One region of the Streptomyces sp. NPDC014006 genome, then DNA from elsewhere that is predicted to be linked to it. Evidence: riboswitches for the same ligand, from Rfam matches in the RefSeq annotation. Region 1 holds a riboswitch; each other region holds the start of a gene.
The links. A riboswitch is a leader RNA that binds a small molecule or an ion and turns the genes downstream of it on or off. The one in region 1 is predicted to bind cyclic di-AMP.

Region 1 (4,490 bases):
TGGCGTACGACGCGGGCTTCCCGGTGGACACGTCGTCGCCGTATCTGCCGACCCACCTCGTGCAGGGGAGCTGGTACGGGGAGTTCCCGACCTGACGGCGGGCCGAGGGGCGGTGCCGCCGCGGCCCGCCCCTCGCCGCGCGGTTCAGGCGACCGCAGCGATCCGCATCTTGATGTCGTCCGGTGACAGGGTGCCCTTGGCGGTCACATGGTCGCCGGAGGACTCGCCGCGCAGCCGCCGGCCGATCCACGGCACCAGGTACTCGCGCGCCCAGTGCACGTCGTCGCGCCGGACCTCGAGCGTGCCGCGCGGCGGCAGCGGCGGCCAGGGCTGCTCGGGGTCGGCCGGGATCCTCAGGCCGAGCGCCTGGCCGGCCCGCAGCGCCACGCGCGTGTGCCCCTCGGGCGACAGGTGCAGCCGGTCGTCGTCCCAGGCGCGGCGGTCCTGAACGGACTTCAGCGACCACAGGTCGAGTACCGGGCAGCCGTAGCGGTCGGCGATGGCCCGGACGTGCCCGTTGTACGTGGCGATCTTGCCGCGCAGATGCTTGAGCAGCGGGACGCCCCGGGTGTCGAAGCCGGTCGTCACCATGACCGTGCCGGCCGCCGCGGCGAGCTGCGCGACCGCCCTCTCGAACCGCTCGGCGACCTCGTCGGGGTCGGTGCCGGGCCGGATGATGTCGTTGCCGCCGGCGCAGAACGACACGAGGTCGGGGGCGAGTTCGACGGCCCGCGGGACCTGCTCGTCCACGATCTGGTCGAGGAGTCTGCCGCGTACTGCGAGGTTCGTGTAGGTGAAGTCGCCTTCGGGTCGCCGGTCGGCGAGGAGTACGGCGAAACGGTCGGCCCAGCCCACGAACTGCCCGTCGGGGCCGGGATCACCGACGCCCTCGGTGAAGCTGTCCCCCACCGCCACGTACGACCCGATCACTGCTCTGCTGTCACTCTTCGAATCGTCTGCCACAGCAGTCCATGATTCACCCTCGAATGTGACTTACGCGACCGTAGGCAAGGGTTGACGGGCGGTGAGATAAGCCACTCCACATGTCCGGCCGTGTCGGGAATAAGCGCTCCGGCCGGAAAACCCCGGCCGGTCCGGACACATCGAGGGGCCGGACACACCGAAGGCCGGACGCCCGTGGATCGGGGTCCGGCCTTGGTGGCGTGTCAGACGGGTGGCCGCCGGGGCGGCGCGGGGTCAGCCGACGGTGACGCCGTGGGCGCGCAGGTAGGCGACCGGGTCCACGTCGGAGCCGTAGTCCGGCGTGGTGCGGATCTCGAAGTGCAGGTGCGGGCCGGTCACGTTGCCGGTCGCGCCGGACAGGCCGAGCTGCTGGCCCGCGGTCACGGTCTGGCCGGCCGAGACGGAGAGCTGGGACAGGTGGGCGTACTGGGCGTAGTAGCCGTCGTTCAGCTTGATGACGACCTGGTTGCCGTAGGCGCCGCCCCAGCCGGCGGAGACGACGGTGCCCGCGCCGACGGCCTTGACGGTGGTGCCGGTCGGGACGACGAAGTCGACGCCGGTGTGGTAGCCGCTGGCCCACATGCTGCCGGCGGTGTGGTAGGCGGTGCCGATGGTGGCGCCGCTGACCGGGAGGGTGAAGCCGGCGGCGGTGCTCGTCGACCGGGCGGGCTCGGCGGCCTTCGCGGGCTTGGCGGCGGACTTGTGCGCGGGCGCCTCGCTCTTGTGCGACGGGGCGGCCTTGTGCGCCACGGCGGCCTTCTTGCCGAGGGTCAGCTTCAGACCGGGGTGGATGAGCGACGGGTCGCTGCCGACGACCTCACGGTTGTCCTCGTACAGCTTCTTCCAGCCGCCGGCGACATGCTGCTCGTCGGCGATCTTCGACAGGTAGTCGCCGGACTTGACGGTGTAGAGGCGCACCCCGGACCGCGTCGCCTTCTTCTCGGCGGACGGCAGGCTCTGGACGGCCTTGGCGGACACCGACTGGGCGGCGCTCTGCGGCGTGGCGGCGTGCGCTCCGGCGGCGCCCATGAGCGGCAGCGCGAGCGCGGCGCCACCGGTGCCGACGACGGCGAGAGTGCGGGCGAGACGCTGGGTCTTCGGACGACGGTGCTTACCCTTTGCGGGCATGGCGCTTTTCCTCTCCGGCGCCTGCGAGGTGAGCTGTCGGGTTCGGGCTGGAGATGCCCGGCCGCTGGGTGCGGCTTCACCCCATAGCCGTTCCGGGAACCGGAACAGGCGGTCGTACCTGTGGGTCCCCCGCTCCTGCCGTGCGTCGGGTGGGTGGGTGCGGTGCGCCGGACGGCGGCAGGATTCGGCGTCCGTCCGGATTCGGTGGGAACGTAAGCGAGCAGGACGCACAGGGACAAGCAGGAGGTTGCGTGAACGGGCGTTTATCGTGATCCAATGAGGGAATCCGCCGTCACACTGCGTGAATTCGATCTGCTGTCAGCTCGTCAATTCACCAGCAAATCCACCGCCATTACGTGGACATGACGTACGACGGACGGTCACGGTTATGACGCTCCTCACGCGCTCACCTTCCAGTGACCCCTATTTCCACGCGAGTTGGGAACAAGAGGCCAATTCGGGCAGAAAGCCCAGATGTGACGCCGAGGGATTACCAGCCCATTCGTACACCTCGGTCGGGAGGCCGGTGCAACCGGTTGCCCCGGGAATCCATGTCGTATCGTCGAAGGGCAGCCCGTCGGCCATTCGAGCCGCGTCGGCGGGTACGAGCGGGAGGAGCCCTTCGTGACGCAGCAGGTGCCGTCGACCGAACCCGAGCTGGCCGGAGTGCGCAACTTCCGAGACGTGGGCGGACTTCCCACGATCGACGGTCGGCGGGTGCGGCACGGCGTGCTGTTCCGCAGCGGCCACCTCGCTCACGCGACGCCCGAGGACGCGGCGTACCTCGCCACCCTGGGGCTGCACACGATCTTCGACTTCCGCAACGCGGCCGACCAGACGCTGGAGGGGCCGGACGTCGAGCTGCCGGGCGTGCGCAACGTCAATCTGCCGCTGTCGGACCCGGCGGACGGCGCCGAGTTCTGGAAGATGGTGCGCGACGGCGATCTCGAGCAGCTGCGCGGCATCCTCGCCGACGGCAAGGGAGCGAACCGGATGATCGCCTCCTACCGCACGATCATCAAGGAGCGCACCGCCGAGCACTCCCGGGTGCTGCACGCGCTCGCCGAGGACAACGTCCCGGCCCTGATGCACTGCGCCGCGGGCAAGGACCGCGCGGGCCTGTCGATAGCGGTCACCCTGCTCGCCCTGGGCGTGGAGAAGGACGCCATCGTCGAGGACTACCTGAAGTCCAACGAGAAGCACCGCCGCTACAAGGTGCGCCGCAGCGGCTCGGCCGAGTCGGCCTACACGCCCGAGGTGATGGAGCTGCTCAGCCCGCTCTTCGACGCGCGCGCCGAGTACCTCACTGCGGCGCTGGAGACCATCGAGGAGACCTGGGGCGGCGTCGACGCCTACCTGGAGCAGGGACTGCGGCTCACCCCCGAGACCCGGGAGCGGCTGCGGGCACGCCTGCTCGACTGAGCTGCGGAAGCGACCGCGCGGCCGGCCGTGCCCGCCGTGCCCGCCGAGGGGCCTACTGCCGGGCGCCCAGCTCGAACAGCAGCCAGACGAAGCCGGCCAGGACATGGCCGACGGCGATGTAGATGATGAGCCGGATCCACAGGGTCCGGGGGAACTTCTCCTCGACGTTGCTCATCGCGCCTCTCCAGGGTGGGCGGGCCCCAGGCACAGCGTGGCCGTGGGGCTCTGCAGCAGGGTGTGGACGAACAGCAGCTCCAGACCGGCGGGGTCGTCGGCGGCGATCCGGTGCGGGGTCATGGAGTCGAAGTGCGCGCTGTCCCCCGGGCCGAGCCGGTGGGTGGTGTCCCCCAGGCGCAGCCTGAGCCGTCCGGTCAGGACGTACAGCCACTCCTCGCCGGGGTGTACGCGCACGATGTCACCCTGCGCGCCATAGGGCACCTGCACCCGCAGGGCCTGCATACCGCGGCCCGGCGCGCCGGCCTGCCGGTACGTCCAGCCGCCGGCCGCCGTCGGCTCCATGTCGGAGCCGCGCACCACGGCGTCCCGCTCGGCGACGCTCTCGCCGAGCAGCTCCGAGACGGTCGTACCGTAGATACGGGCCAGCGCGAGCAGCATCGGCAGCGAGGGCTGGCGCTGCCCGGTCTCCAGGCGGGACAGATGGGCCGGGGAGAGTCCGGCGGCGCGGGCGGCGGCCTCCAGGGTGAGGCCGGCGCGGCGGCGCAGGGACCGCAGCTGCGGGGCCACCGCGGGCAGGCCGCCGGCCGGTTCCGCAGGGGACTCGGAGGAACTCATGTCCCCATTCAGCCGCAGGCTTGCCTCTGTGGCAAATTTGTTGCCTCAGAGGCAAAGTCTGCCACTGCCCGCGCGGCTCACCCACCCGGCCCGGCCCGGCCCGCCGTGTGCCGCTACCGGTTCGTCACGGCCTGCTTGATCAGCGTCTTGCCGAAGTCCCACATCAGCCCGTTGCCGCTGTGCGC
Region 2 (4,490 bases), on a different contig from region 1:
AACGCGGCCCGGACCTTCATCTTCGACACCGGACTCGCCCCGGCCGCGGCGGGCGCAGCCCTCGCGGCCCTGCGGCTGCTGCGCCGCGAGCCGCAGCGGGCGGCGCTGGCGCGCACGGTGGCCGCCGAGTTGCACGCCCGGCTGACGGCCGCGGGTCATCAGGCGGTACGGCCGGACGCCGCCGTGGTCTCGGTGCGCGCCCCGTCCGCGGAGCTGGCCGTGCGCTGGGCGGCCGACTGCCGAACGGCCGGCCTGGCCGTGGGCTGCTTCCGACCTCCTTCCGTACCCGACGGCATCTCACGGCTCAGGCTGACCGCCCGTGCGGACCTGACCGGGGATCAGATCGAACGCGCTGTACAGGTGATCGGCGAGACGCGGCCATGAGTCGGCGTGCACGGCCGTGCCCTCGCCCGGTGTGTGCCGTGCTCAGTCGTGGCGCACGGCGGCCGTGAACGTCGCCCAGCTCCCGGGGGAGAAGAGCAGCGCGGGCCCGTCCGGGGCCTTGGAATCGCGTACGGCGAGCAGCCCGGCCCATGGCCCCGAGGCCGGCCGGGCTGTTTCGACGCAGTTGTTCGCTCCGGTGCTGTAGCTGCTGCGCTGCCAGCGCACGTCGCGCAGATCGGTACTGGAAAAGACGTCCCGAGGCAGTGCGGTCATGGTGCCTCCTTACGCGCCGTCACCTAGTGAGGCGATGAAATCCAACGAGTCCTCGGGGGAAAGGGCGTGGATCCGAAGGGAGTTGAAGGCCTCCGCGTAGGCCCCGAGGTCTTCTTTCCGTTCGAGGTAGAGGCTACTCGTCATGTTGTCGAGAACAACCACGTCCAGATCAGAAGTGCTCGGAAATGAGAAAATAACGAAAGGCCCGGTGATGCCGACATGCGCCCCCGCCGAGAACGGCAGCACCTGCAACCGCACCTGGGGCAGTTGCGCCGCCTGAAGCAGCCGCCGCAACTGCTGGGCCATCACCTCCGGACCGCCCACCTCCCGGCGCAGCACCGCTTCGTCCAGCACGGCGCTGAGCCTCAGCGGAGGATGCGCGTGCAGCACGTCCTGGCGGGCCAGACGCACCTCCACCAGCGCGTCCAGCCGCTCCTCGTCCACCGCGCCGACGGCCGCCCGGGTCACCGCGCGGGCGTAGGCGGGCGTCTGCAGCAGCCCCGGCACGACCGAGGTCTCCAGCGTGCGCATCGCGCTGGCCTGCGACTCCAGACTGATGAAGTCGCGGTACGTGGGGGGCAGCACCCCGCGGTAGGCATGCCACCAGTGCTCCCGGCCGCCGACCTGGGAGCCCGCCAGCACCAGCAGCAGGTCACGCAGTTCGTCGTCGTCGACGCCGTACGCGTCCAGCAGTAAGCGCACGTCGGACGGTTTCGCGCCACTCGAGCCGGTCTCGATCCGGCTGACTTTCGACTGGTGCCAGCCCACCAGCCGGGCCGCCTCCCCGCTGGTGAGTCCCGCCCGGGCGCGCAGCGCGCGCAGTTCGGCGCCCAGCTTCCGGCGGCGCACCGCGGGACCATGCTGCATGCGCCCCTCCTTACTCCGTCCGAGCCGCCCGGACACGGTCCGCCGTGGCAGAGTTCACCGCTTCGAGCGACAGATATATGCATAACTCGGTGGATCGCCTCCGGGAGCGGTGCGGTGATGGCAGTCTGGCGGCGAAGCACCAGTCCGGGACCGTACTCGAACCACCGGCTCCGTGCCGGACTGCGGTCCCGTGGGAAAGGGACGACGTCGCCATGGCAGACCACCTGGAAGCATCCATCACTCTGCCGAGCGATCCCGCCTCGGTGTCCGCGGCCCGCGGCTTCGTGGCCGGCACCCTGGCGGAATGGGGTCTGCCGTCGGACGCGGAGCTGGCGGACAGCATCCGGTTGATCGTCTCCGAACTGGCCACGAACTCCGTTCAGCACACGTTCGGGCAATCCCCGACGTTCACGGTGGACGTCGTGCTCGACCGCGACGAACTGCTGCGGATCGGCGTCACCGACAGTCACCCCCGCTTCCCCAAGCGGCTGCCGGCGGCCGTCCAGCAGGACAACGGCCGCGGCATGGTCATCATCCGCTGGCTGGCCGCCGAGTGCGGCGGCAGACTCCGCGTCCGCCCCACCCGCGAGGGCGGCAAGACGGTCGCCATCGAGCTGCCCTGGGCGCTCCCCCCGGAGCCGGTCCCCTCGCCGGGCCAGGCGGAACCGAAGCCACATCCCTGCTGAGCCGACGGCACGTCACATCGGCCCTATGGACCCCCCGCCGGGCGGCTGTCGTCGACGTCCGGCGGGGCGGCAGGAACGCGCTGAGCACGGCTGGGAGCCGCTGCCGGCCCTCCTCGGCTGAGCCACGGCGCGTCGGCGGACGGCACGACCGAGGAGGGCCGGCCGGTCAGCTCACCCGGCCGTACCAGACACTCCTGGTCCAGATCTTCTGCAGGCGCACCACGTCACCCGTCCTCGGGGCGTGCCAGATCTTGTTCTTCCCGGCGTAGATGCCGACGTGGTAGACGTTCGACCCCGAGTGGAAGAACACCAGGTCTCCGGCCTTACGGCTGCGGGCCGGGATGTGGCGCGTCCTGTTGTACTGCTGGGCGGCCGTACGCGGCAGCTTCTTGCCGGCCTTCTTGAACGAGTACAGCGTGAGTCCCGAGCAGTCGAACCGGCGCGGCCCGGTGGCGCCCCACTGGTACGGCGCGCCCTTCTTGGACGCGGCGATCTGCAGCGCCTTGGTCGCCGGCGTCGCGGCGGCGGCCTCCGAGGCGAGGCCCGGGACCACGATCGAGCCGCCCAACGCGGCGATGGTCAGGGCGGAAGCCGTTCCGGCCCGGGCCATGAGCGACGGGACACGATTGAGCGCAGTCATGCGCAACCCTTCGTCAGCCGCCTGTGAAGGATGACCTGTCGGATTCGGGCTGGCGAAGTAGCCCGGCCGCTGACGCGGCTTCACCCCAAGGGCAGCTCGGTCCGGTCGTGGCATGACCGTTCCGGCGACCCGTCGTGCTTGGGTCCTCCACTCCTGCCGATCCACTCCTGTCGACCGGTCATCCGGGCGGCGGCAGGACTCGGCGTCCGCCCGGATCGCCCCGCCGTTGTGGCGGGGGCTTGTCGTCAGTCAGGGATCTTGGCCCACAACTGTCCGAAAATCCCAACGGAACCGGGTATTTGTGGTGTTCCTCACCACTCACCCGTTCGGGTGGTTACCCCTGTGTTCGATGGGGAGTCCACTTGTCCGGCGAGCCCCGGACCAGCGGCGGAACCCTTCATTCCGCCCTCTCGCCCCGCCTCTTGCGCAACTCGGACCCCCCGAAAAAAAGGCGTGCGGATAGGCCGACAGTGGGTACGTCGTTCGGTCGGTTTGAACTCAGCTCGGGGCATACTCAACTCCCGTCCCGTGGCGGCACGGTGCGCTGGTGCATCAGCGTCAGCACGGCGCGCAGCGCCACCGCCTCGGCGACGAGCGCCCGCGCGGCACGCAGTCCCCGGTAGGTGTCGCGGGGCAGGCCGAATTGATCCGCCGAGCAGGTCGACGACCTCCAGATAACGGTCGATCAACTCACGCTCTGCTTGGGTGTGGGCGGGCAGTGGCGGAAGGCCGGGGGTCTGGAGCGACTCGAGGAGCTGCGGGAGGCGGAGGGGTCCGCGCAGGAGCAGACGGTCAGTCCGTCTCGGCAGGGCGCCCACTGACCCGGCGGTCCTCGTCGGGTATGGGGACGGTCTACCGCCGGTCATGTGATCATCAAAGGCTGGTTAACGTCGTTGAAACTCTGGCGGGCTAGCCTCCCGACCCATGCCACCAGGGGCTTTTCTGCCCGCAATTGAGCGCGGTCGGGAAATTTGTCTGTGTGTTACACCTGTCCCGTCGCGGTGGCTGCGGCAGCCGGACCCCGCACGGTCCGGAGCAAGGACTGTGAGGTGGGACGTGCAACTGACCCCGCACGAGCAGGAGAGACTGCTCATCCATGTGGCGGCCGATGTGGCCGACAGGCGCCGGGCCCGCGGCCTCAAGCTCAACCACCCCGAAGCGGTCGCCCTCATCACCTCCCACATCCTCGAGGGCGCCCGGGACGGCCGCACCGTCGCCGAGCTGATGGCCACCGGACGCAAGCTGCTCACCCGGGACGACGTCATGGAAGGCGTCGCCGAGATGATCCACGACGTACAGGTCGAGGCCACCTTCCCGGACGGGACCAAGCTCGTCACCGTCCACGAGCCGATCATCTGACGGGGGACCCGCCATGATTCCCGGAGAGATCCTCTTCGCCGAGGACCCCGTCGTGTGCAACGAAGGGCTCGAGGTCACCCGGCTGACCGTCCTCAACGCCGCCGACCGTCCCGTCCAGGTCGGCTCCCACTACCACTTCGCCGAGGCCAACCCCGGCCTGGAGTTCGACCGTGCCGCCGCCCACGGCAAGCGGCTGAACGTCGCCGCCGGCACCGCCGTGCGCTTCGAGCCGGGTCTGCCGGCCGACGTCGAACTCGTCCCCCTCGCCGGTGCCCGCGTGG
Region 3 (4,490 bases), on a different contig from region 1:
GTCCGGCTGCACTCCGAGTGCCTGACCGGCGACGTCTTCGGCTCCGCCCGATGCGACTGCGGCCCCCAGCTGCGCGAGGCCGTCGAACGCGTCGCCGACCGCGGCGGCGTCCTGCTCTACCTGCGCCAGGAGGGACGCGGCATCGGCCTCTACAACAAGCTCGACGCCTACGCCCTGCAGGACCAGGGCCTGGACACCTACGCCGCCAACGCCGCCCTCGGCCTGCCCGAGGACGCCCGCGACTACACCGCCGCCGCACAGATGCTCACCGCCCTCGGGATCGGGTCGCTGGATCTGCTGTCCAACAACCCCGACAAGGCCGGCCAGCTGCGCACCCTCGGCCTCGACGTGCGCGACCGGGTGCCGACCGGTGTCTTCTCCACTCCGCACAACGTGCGCTACCTGCGCGCCAAGGTCCTGCAGACCCAGCACACGCTGCCCCTCGCCGAGCTGGCGGACCGCGGCGTGAGCTGAGCGCGGAGGACTCCGGCGGGACGCCGGGTTGACCCCCTGGAGGAACGTGGTCGTCGGGTGCCCCGCGGATGGCGTACACTGGAGTCACAACGACGCGGGGTGGAGCAGCTCGGTAGCTCGCTGGGCTCATAACCCAGAGGTCGCAGGTTCAAATCCTGTCCCCGCTACTGAAGGCCGAGGGCCGGAAGCCGAAAGGTTTCCGGCCCTCGGTTTTTTCTGTCGGCCGGCTCCTCCGGGCCTGCCGCCCGGCGTCATCCGGTCGGCCCTCACCACTCGCCGTCCGCGCCCGCACCGGCAAACCTGGACGGGCGGGACGACGACCGACAGGGACGGTGGGAGACGAGCGGTGCGGCCTGGTGACGCGACGGACGACGGGCCGTACCCCCGAACCGCTGGGCGCGTTCCCGAGGCCGGGAGGGACTCCCTGGCCGACGGGTGGGTTCCCGACGCCGGGACCGACCCCGGGGCCCGCGGCTGCGCCCCCGCCCTCGATCTCAGCCCCGGCGCACGCGCCCCCGGTGCCGCCGTGCGGCTGCCAGGTGACCCTGTGCCGGACGCAGGCCCTTGGGGCGGTGGGGAGCCGCGGCCCGAGGAGGGCCGGAGGATCTCCGTCGCGCGGGCCTTCGTCCGGATCCTGCCGGCGCTGCTGATCGCCGCCGGCGCGGTCTACGACTACTGCACCCCGTCCGACTTCACCGCGGCCCCCTTCTTCACCGCCGCGCCCCTGGTCGCGGCCCCGCTCTACAGCCGCCGCGGCACCGTGCTCACCGGGCTCGCCGCCGTCGCCGTCGTGCTCGGCCTGCACCTGACGATCGGCATCGTCTGGCACACGGACGCCGTCACCGAGCTGGTGACGGTCGCCACGGTCGCCGTCCTGGCTGTCCTGATCAACGCCCTCGCGCGCCGCAGCAGCGAGCAGCTCGCCTCCGCGCGCGAGGTCGCCGAGGCCGCCCAGCGCGCCGTACTGCCCGAACCCGCCGAGCAGATCGGCGTGTTCCAGATCGCCGCCCGCTACGAGGCCGCCCGCGCCGACGCCTTCATCGGCGGCGATCTGTACGCCGTTCAGGACAGCCCGTACGGTGTCCGGCTGATCGTCGGGGACGTGCGCGGCAAGGGGATGGGCGCGGTCGCCGCCGTGGCCGTGGTCATCGGGGCGTTCCGGGAGGCCGCCGAGCAGGAGGCCACCTTGGAGGCGGTCGCCCAGCGGCTGGAGCAGGCGCTGGCCCGGGAGGGCGCCCGGCGCGACGGGCTGGACGCGTTCGAGGGGTTCACCACCGCCGTCCTCGCCGAACTCCCGCACGGCGACTGGGTGGTCCGCGTCCTCAACCGCGGCCATCCGCCGCCGGTGCTGCTGTACGCCGACGGCACCCTGCGCACGCTGCTGCCCGCCGAACCCGCGCTGCCGCTCGGCATGGGCGAGCTGGCCCCCTGGCCCGACCGCTCGGAGGAGGCCGCGCTTCCCGGCGGCGCCACGCTGTTGCTGTACACCGACGGCCTCTCCGAGAGCCGCGACCGCCACGGCCGCTTCTACGACGTCGAGGCGCGACTCACCGGACGTGTCGTCACCGAGCCCGGCGCCCTGCTCGCCGCCGTCGCGAAGGATGTCCGGCGGCACTCCGGCGGCGGCATGGCGGACGACATGGCGCTGCTCGCCGTACGCCGACCGTGAAGGTCACCATGTGTGAGCGGACGAGCGCCCTGTGCATAACAATTGATGCACCATCACCGAAACAAGGTTTTGGACGTGACGCCTGAGGGGCGGTCAAGTCGCCCCTTTTGGGCCGGTCGTGGCGTGAAAGTCCAGGCCAAGAATGTTAATGATCAAGACGAACGGCTTGGAATCCGGCTACCCGGTCTATTAACGTTCGATAACGCAGCGCGGTCGTCCCAGCCGTCACAAGAGACGGCTCCGCGCTCACGCGCCGAATCCCGTAGGGAACCGGGGAACCACCACTTTGGGGTGAATCTCGCGTCAGCCGCCGTCGATCGACGGCCGGTATACGCGCGTAGGAGACCTTCCTGCTCCGAACCCGTCAGCTAACCCGGTAGGCGAGACGGAAGGAAAGGAGTACGCCCGCGTGGCGTCCAACCGGCCTGCCCCGACAGCCCCGTCCGTGCCGAACCAGCAGGGCCCCGAGACCTTGGTCTACGGCGGCCACCGCACCGACGAGGGCCCTTGGGAGGAGTGGAATCCCACCGAGGAGTCCGTCCGTCCCGTCCGCGGCCGGCACCGCGTCGCCAAGCAGCGCGGCGGACTCGCCCGCAGCTCCACCGTCCTCGGCGTCGGCGTTATCGCCGCCGTCGGCGCGGGCGGTATGGCCAGCGCGCAGACCGGCAAGCCGCCGGTCTCCATCTCCATGCCCGACCTGCCCTCGGTCGCCTCGCTGATCTCCGACCACGAGGACGACCGGCCCCAGGGCTCCGCCACCCCGCTCACCGACATGGGCGTCATCACCGACGACGGGCAGCAGGCCGCCGGCGCCGGTGAGACGCTGCGCAACCGGATCATGGCGCAGGCCGAGTCGCAGCAGGTCCAGGTCGACGTCAAGGCGCAGACCGCCGCCGAGGCCGCTGTCGTCAAGCAGGCCGCCGAGGCCGCCGCGCAGGCCGAGAAGGAGGCCGCCGCCAAGGCCGCCGCCGCGAAGGAGAAGGCGGAGGAGGAGGCGAAGAAGAAGGCCGAGGCCGAGCGCCTCGCCGAGCTCGCCAAGCAGTACGTGCTGCCGACCTCCTCGTACACCCTCACCTCCCGCTTCGGGCAGGCCGGCTCCATGTGGGCCTCCGGCTACCACACCGGCCTGGACTTCGCCGCCCCCACCGGCACGCTGATCAAGGCCGTTCACAGCGGCACCATCACCGAGGCGGGCTGGGCCGGCTCCTACGGCTACCGCACGATCCTCACCCTCGACGACGGCACCGAGCTGTGGTTCTGCCACCAGTCGTCGATCAGCGTCAGCGTCGGGCAGAAGGTCGCCACCGGGGACGTCATCGGCCGCGTGGGCGCCACCGGCAACGTCACCGGCCCGCACCTGCACCTGGAGGTGCACCCCGACGGGCAGGCCTCCGGCATCGACCCCATGGCGTGGCTGCAGGACAAGGGCCTCAACCCCTGACACCTCGTCCGGCTCCCGATCCCCGGCGGTCCTGACGGCACACCCCCCGACGTCAGGGCTGCCGGTTCGTGTGCGCCCAAGTGTTTGCCCGCTGTTGGTTTCCGTGCGGAATGGGCCGATGACGCCGGGGCGTTGAAACGGGGCATGACTGCTCTTCGCAAGCTCGGTGCGTCCGACCTCGAGGTCTTCCCGCTCGCCCTCGGCGGCAACGTCTTCGGCTGGACCGCCGACGAGACGACCTCCTTCGCCGTCCTCGACGCCTACAGCGCCGCCGGCGGCAACTTCATCGACACCGCCGACGCCTACTCCGCCTGGGCCGAGGGCAACCAGGGCGGAGAGTCCGAGACGATCATCGGCAGCTGGATCAAGGCCCGGGGCAACCGCGACGACGTCGTCATCGCCACCAAGGTCAGCCAGCACCCCGAGTACCGGGGACTGAGCGCGGCGAACATCAAGGCCGCCGCCGACGCCTCTCTGCGCCGCCTCGGCACCGACCACATCGACCTCTACTACACCCACTACGACCAGCCCGAGGTGCCGGTCGAGGAGATCATCGGCGCCCTGGACGAGCTGGTGAAGGCCGGCAAGGTCCGCCATATCGCCGCCTCCAACATCTCCGCCGAGCGCCTGCGGGCCTCCCTGGAGTTCTCCGACCGCGAGGGCCTCGCCCGGTACGTGGCGCTCCAGCCGCACTACAACCTCGTCTCGCGCGACACCTACGAGGGCGACCTCCAGGACGTCGCCGCCGGCGCCGGCCTCGCCGCCGTCCCGTACTACGCGCTGGCCTCCGGCTTCCTCACCGGCAAGTACCGGCCCGGGGCGAGCGTGGACAGCCCGCGGGCGGGCGGCGCCGCGCAGCACCTGAACTCCGAGCGCGGCCGCGCGGTCCTCACCGCCCTGGACGAG
Region 4 (4,490 bases), 850 kb from region 1:
GAGGTTCGTGTAGGTGAAGTCGCCTTCGGGTCGCCGGTCGGCGAGGAGTACGGCGAAACGGTCGGCCCAGCCCACGAACTGCCCGTCGGGGCCGGGATCACCGACGCCCTCGGTGAAGCTGTCCCCCACCGCCACGTACGACCCGATCACTGCTCTGCTGTCACTCTTCGAATCGTCTGCCACAGCAGTCCATGATTCACCCTCGAATGTGACTTACGCGACCGTAGGCAAGGGTTGACGGGCGGTGAGATAAGCCACTCCACATGTCCGGCCGTGTCGGGAATAAGCGCTCCGGCCGGAAAACCCCGGCCGGTCCGGACACATCGAGGGGCCGGACACACCGAAGGCCGGACGCCCGTGGATCGGGGTCCGGCCTTGGTGGCGTGTCAGACGGGTGGCCGCCGGGGCGGCGCGGGGTCAGCCGACGGTGACGCCGTGGGCGCGCAGGTAGGCGACCGGGTCCACGTCGGAGCCGTAGTCCGGCGTGGTGCGGATCTCGAAGTGCAGGTGCGGGCCGGTCACGTTGCCGGTCGCGCCGGACAGGCCGAGCTGCTGGCCCGCGGTCACGGTCTGGCCGGCCGAGACGGAGAGCTGGGACAGGTGGGCGTACTGGGCGTAGTAGCCGTCGTTCAGCTTGATGACGACCTGGTTGCCGTAGGCGCCGCCCCAGCCGGCGGAGACGACGGTGCCCGCGCCGACGGCCTTGACGGTGGTGCCGGTCGGGACGACGAAGTCGACGCCGGTGTGGTAGCCGCTGGCCCACATGCTGCCGGCGGTGTGGTAGGCGGTGCCGATGGTGGCGCCGCTGACCGGGAGGGTGAAGCCGGCGGCGGTGCTCGTCGACCGGGCGGGCTCGGCGGCCTTCGCGGGCTTGGCGGCGGACTTGTGCGCGGGCGCCTCGCTCTTGTGCGACGGGGCGGCCTTGTGCGCCACGGCGGCCTTCTTGCCGAGGGTCAGCTTCAGACCGGGGTGGATGAGCGACGGGTCGCTGCCGACGACCTCACGGTTGTCCTCGTACAGCTTCTTCCAGCCGCCGGCGACATGCTGCTCGTCGGCGATCTTCGACAGGTAGTCGCCGGACTTGACGGTGTAGAGGCGCACCCCGGACCGCGTCGCCTTCTTCTCGGCGGACGGCAGGCTCTGGACGGCCTTGGCGGACACCGACTGGGCGGCGCTCTGCGGCGTGGCGGCGTGCGCTCCGGCGGCGCCCATGAGCGGCAGCGCGAGCGCGGCGCCACCGGTGCCGACGACGGCGAGAGTGCGGGCGAGACGCTGGGTCTTCGGACGACGGTGCTTACCCTTTGCGGGCATGGCGCTTTTCCTCTCCGGCGCCTGCGAGGTGAGCTGTCGGGTTCGGGCTGGAGATGCCCGGCCGCTGGGTGCGGCTTCACCCCATAGCCGTTCCGGGAACCGGAACAGGCGGTCGTACCTGTGGGTCCCCCGCTCCTGCCGTGCGTCGGGTGGGTGGGTGCGGTGCGCCGGACGGCGGCAGGATTCGGCGTCCGTCCGGATTCGGTGGGAACGTAAGCGAGCAGGACGCACAGGGACAAGCAGGAGGTTGCGTGAACGGGCGTTTATCGTGATCCAATGAGGGAATCCGCCGTCACACTGCGTGAATTCGATCTGCTGTCAGCTCGTCAATTCACCAGCAAATCCACCGCCATTACGTGGACATGACGTACGACGGACGGTCACGGTTATGACGCTCCTCACGCGCTCACCTTCCAGTGACCCCTATTTCCACGCGAGTTGGGAACAAGAGGCCAATTCGGGCAGAAAGCCCAGATGTGACGCCGAGGGATTACCAGCCCATTCGTACACCTCGGTCGGGAGGCCGGTGCAACCGGTTGCCCCGGGAATCCATGTCGTATCGTCGAAGGGCAGCCCGTCGGCCATTCGAGCCGCGTCGGCGGGTACGAGCGGGAGGAGCCCTTCGTGACGCAGCAGGTGCCGTCGACCGAACCCGAGCTGGCCGGAGTGCGCAACTTCCGAGACGTGGGCGGACTTCCCACGATCGACGGTCGGCGGGTGCGGCACGGCGTGCTGTTCCGCAGCGGCCACCTCGCTCACGCGACGCCCGAGGACGCGGCGTACCTCGCCACCCTGGGGCTGCACACGATCTTCGACTTCCGCAACGCGGCCGACCAGACGCTGGAGGGGCCGGACGTCGAGCTGCCGGGCGTGCGCAACGTCAATCTGCCGCTGTCGGACCCGGCGGACGGCGCCGAGTTCTGGAAGATGGTGCGCGACGGCGATCTCGAGCAGCTGCGCGGCATCCTCGCCGACGGCAAGGGAGCGAACCGGATGATCGCCTCCTACCGCACGATCATCAAGGAGCGCACCGCCGAGCACTCCCGGGTGCTGCACGCGCTCGCCGAGGACAACGTCCCGGCCCTGATGCACTGCGCCGCGGGCAAGGACCGCGCGGGCCTGTCGATAGCGGTCACCCTGCTCGCCCTGGGCGTGGAGAAGGACGCCATCGTCGAGGACTACCTGAAGTCCAACGAGAAGCACCGCCGCTACAAGGTGCGCCGCAGCGGCTCGGCCGAGTCGGCCTACACGCCCGAGGTGATGGAGCTGCTCAGCCCGCTCTTCGACGCGCGCGCCGAGTACCTCACTGCGGCGCTGGAGACCATCGAGGAGACCTGGGGCGGCGTCGACGCCTACCTGGAGCAGGGACTGCGGCTCACCCCCGAGACCCGGGAGCGGCTGCGGGCACGCCTGCTCGACTGAGCTGCGGAAGCGACCGCGCGGCCGGCCGTGCCCGCCGTGCCCGCCGAGGGGCCTACTGCCGGGCGCCCAGCTCGAACAGCAGCCAGACGAAGCCGGCCAGGACATGGCCGACGGCGATGTAGATGATGAGCCGGATCCACAGGGTCCGGGGGAACTTCTCCTCGACGTTGCTCATCGCGCCTCTCCAGGGTGGGCGGGCCCCAGGCACAGCGTGGCCGTGGGGCTCTGCAGCAGGGTGTGGACGAACAGCAGCTCCAGACCGGCGGGGTCGTCGGCGGCGATCCGGTGCGGGGTCATGGAGTCGAAGTGCGCGCTGTCCCCCGGGCCGAGCCGGTGGGTGGTGTCCCCCAGGCGCAGCCTGAGCCGTCCGGTCAGGACGTACAGCCACTCCTCGCCGGGGTGTACGCGCACGATGTCACCCTGCGCGCCATAGGGCACCTGCACCCGCAGGGCCTGCATACCGCGGCCCGGCGCGCCGGCCTGCCGGTACGTCCAGCCGCCGGCCGCCGTCGGCTCCATGTCGGAGCCGCGCACCACGGCGTCCCGCTCGGCGACGCTCTCGCCGAGCAGCTCCGAGACGGTCGTACCGTAGATACGGGCCAGCGCGAGCAGCATCGGCAGCGAGGGCTGGCGCTGCCCGGTCTCCAGGCGGGACAGATGGGCCGGGGAGAGTCCGGCGGCGCGGGCGGCGGCCTCCAGGGTGAGGCCGGCGCGGCGGCGCAGGGACCGCAGCTGCGGGGCCACCGCGGGCAGGCCGCCGGCCGGTTCCGCAGGGGACTCGGAGGAACTCATGTCCCCATTCAGCCGCAGGCTTGCCTCTGTGGCAAATTTGTTGCCTCAGAGGCAAAGTCTGCCACTGCCCGCGCGGCTCACCCACCCGGCCCGGCCCGGCCCGCCGTGTGCCGCTACCGGTTCGTCACGGCCTGCTTGATCAGCGTCTTGCCGAAGTCCCACATCAGCCCGTTGCCGCTGTGCGCGTCGTCCATCACGGCGGTGAAGGCGTCGACGAAGCGGTCCACGTCCGCCTCGTCGATGATCAGCGGCGGGATCAGCTTGATCACTTCGAGGTGGTCGCCGGAGACCTGGGTGAGGATCCGATGCCGCTGGAGCAGCGGCACGACCACCATCTGTGCGAACAGGCCCTTACGGGCGGCCTGGAGCATGGTCCAGCGGCTGCGCAGCTTCAGCGAGGCGGGCCGGCCGAACTCGATGCCGATCATCAGGCCTCGGCCGCGGACGTCGGCGAGCAGTTCGTACTTCTCGGTCAGCGCGGCGAGCCGGGACCTCAGCAGCTCGCCGGTCCTGCGCACCCCGGCGACGATCTGCTCCTGCTCCATGACCGACAGTACGGCGAGGCCGCATGCCATCGCCTGGGCATTGGAGCCGAAGCTCGCCGAGTGGACCAGGACGCGGTCCATGGACGAGTAGACCTTCTTGAAGATCCACTCCCTGCCCAGGGTGGCGCCCACCGGCACATAGCCGCCGGAGAGGGCCTTGGCGACGCAGACCAGGTCGGGTTCGACGCCGTCCTCGTGCTGGTAGGCGTAGAAGTCGCCGGTGCGGCCGAGGCCGGTCTGCACCTCGTCGGCGATGAGCAGCGCCTTGTGGCGGCGCAGCAGCTCCTGCGCGGCGCGCAGATAGCCGGGCGGGGCCTCGTGCACGCCCTTGCCCTGGATCGGCTCGACGATCAGGGCGGCGACGTCGCCCTTGCGCAGCTCCCGCGCGAGCGCGTCGAGGTCGCCGAGGGGGACAGCCGT

Region 2: linked by a shared signal. The riboswitch ahead of ACF1GV_RS20345 (C40 family peptidase) and the one ahead of ACF1GV_RS11240 (peptidoglycan DD-metalloendopeptidase family protein) in region 1 are both predicted to bind cyclic di-AMP.
Region 3: linked by a shared signal. The riboswitch ahead of ACF1GV_RS15145 (M23 family metallopeptidase) and the one ahead of ACF1GV_RS11240 (peptidoglycan DD-metalloendopeptidase family protein) in region 1 are both predicted to bind cyclic di-AMP.
Region 4: linked by a shared signal. The riboswitch ahead of ACF1GV_RS07365 (peptidoglycan DD-metalloendopeptidase family protein) and the one ahead of ACF1GV_RS11240 (peptidoglycan DD-metalloendopeptidase family protein) in region 1 are both predicted to bind cyclic di-AMP.

Annotation. Positions count from the first base shown of each region.
Region 1 covers NZ_JBICAJ010000002.1:1,043,363-1,047,852, reverse strand. Annotated here, with positions in the region: gene ACF1GV_RS11250 (immunity 49 family protein) at 1-95, shown strand, start outside; gene ACF1GV_RS11245 (SGNH/GDSL hydrolase family protein) at 145-930, opposite strand; gene ACF1GV_RS11240 (peptidoglycan DD-metalloendopeptidase family protein) at 1,198-2,091, opposite strand; cyclic di-AMP (ydaO/yuaA leader) riboswitch at 2,097-2,250, opposite strand; gene ACF1GV_RS11235 (tyrosine-protein phosphatase) at 2,716-3,513, shown strand; gene ACF1GV_RS11230 (DUF6126 family protein) at 3,566-3,688, opposite strand; gene ACF1GV_RS11225 (helix-turn-helix domain-containing protein) at 3,685-4,305, opposite strand; gene ACF1GV_RS11220 (aspartate aminotransferase family protein) at 4,419-4,490, opposite strand, start outside.
Region 2 covers NZ_JBICAJ010000005.1:461,220-465,709, reverse strand. Annotated here, with positions in the region: gene ACF1GV_RS20365 (8-amino-7-oxononanoate synthase) at 1-384, shown strand, start outside; gene ACF1GV_RS20360 (DUF397 domain-containing protein) at 427-657, opposite strand; gene ACF1GV_RS20355 (helix-turn-helix domain-containing protein) at 667-1,524, opposite strand; gene ACF1GV_RS20350 (ATP-binding protein) at 1,737-2,210, shown strand; gene ACF1GV_RS20345 (C40 family peptidase) at 2,377-2,850, opposite strand; cyclic di-AMP (ydaO/yuaA leader) riboswitch at 2,854-3,065, opposite strand; partial or broken gene ACF1GV_RS20340 (hypothetical protein) at 3,392-3,632, opposite strand; gene ACF1GV_RS20335 (urease subunit gamma) at 3,907-4,209, shown strand; gene ACF1GV_RS20330 (urease subunit beta) at 4,223-4,490, shown strand, end outside.
Region 3 covers NZ_JBICAJ010000003.1:627,485-631,974, forward strand. Annotated here, with positions in the region: gene ribA (GTP cyclohydrolase II) at 1-474, shown strand, start outside; tRNA gene ACF1GV_RS15135 (tRNA-Met) at 568-641, shown strand; gene ACF1GV_RS15140 (PP2C family protein-serine/threonine phosphatase) at 1,022-2,143, shown strand; cyclic di-AMP (ydaO/yuaA leader) riboswitch at 2,385-2,541, shown strand; gene ACF1GV_RS15145 (M23 family metallopeptidase) at 2,553-3,584, shown strand; gene ACF1GV_RS15150 (aldo/keto reductase) at 3,729-4,490, shown strand, end outside.
Region 4 covers NZ_JBICAJ010000002.1:195,833-200,322, forward strand. Annotated here, with positions in the region: gene ACF1GV_RS07360 (SGNH/GDSL hydrolase family protein) at 1-150, opposite strand, end outside; gene ACF1GV_RS07365 (peptidoglycan DD-metalloendopeptidase family protein) at 418-1,311, opposite strand; cyclic di-AMP (ydaO/yuaA leader) riboswitch at 1,317-1,470, opposite strand; gene ACF1GV_RS07370 (tyrosine-protein phosphatase) at 1,936-2,733, shown strand; gene ACF1GV_RS07375 (DUF6126 family protein) at 2,786-2,908, opposite strand; gene ACF1GV_RS07380 (helix-turn-helix domain-containing protein) at 2,905-3,525, opposite strand; gene ACF1GV_RS07385 (aspartate aminotransferase family protein) at 3,639-4,490, opposite strand, start outside.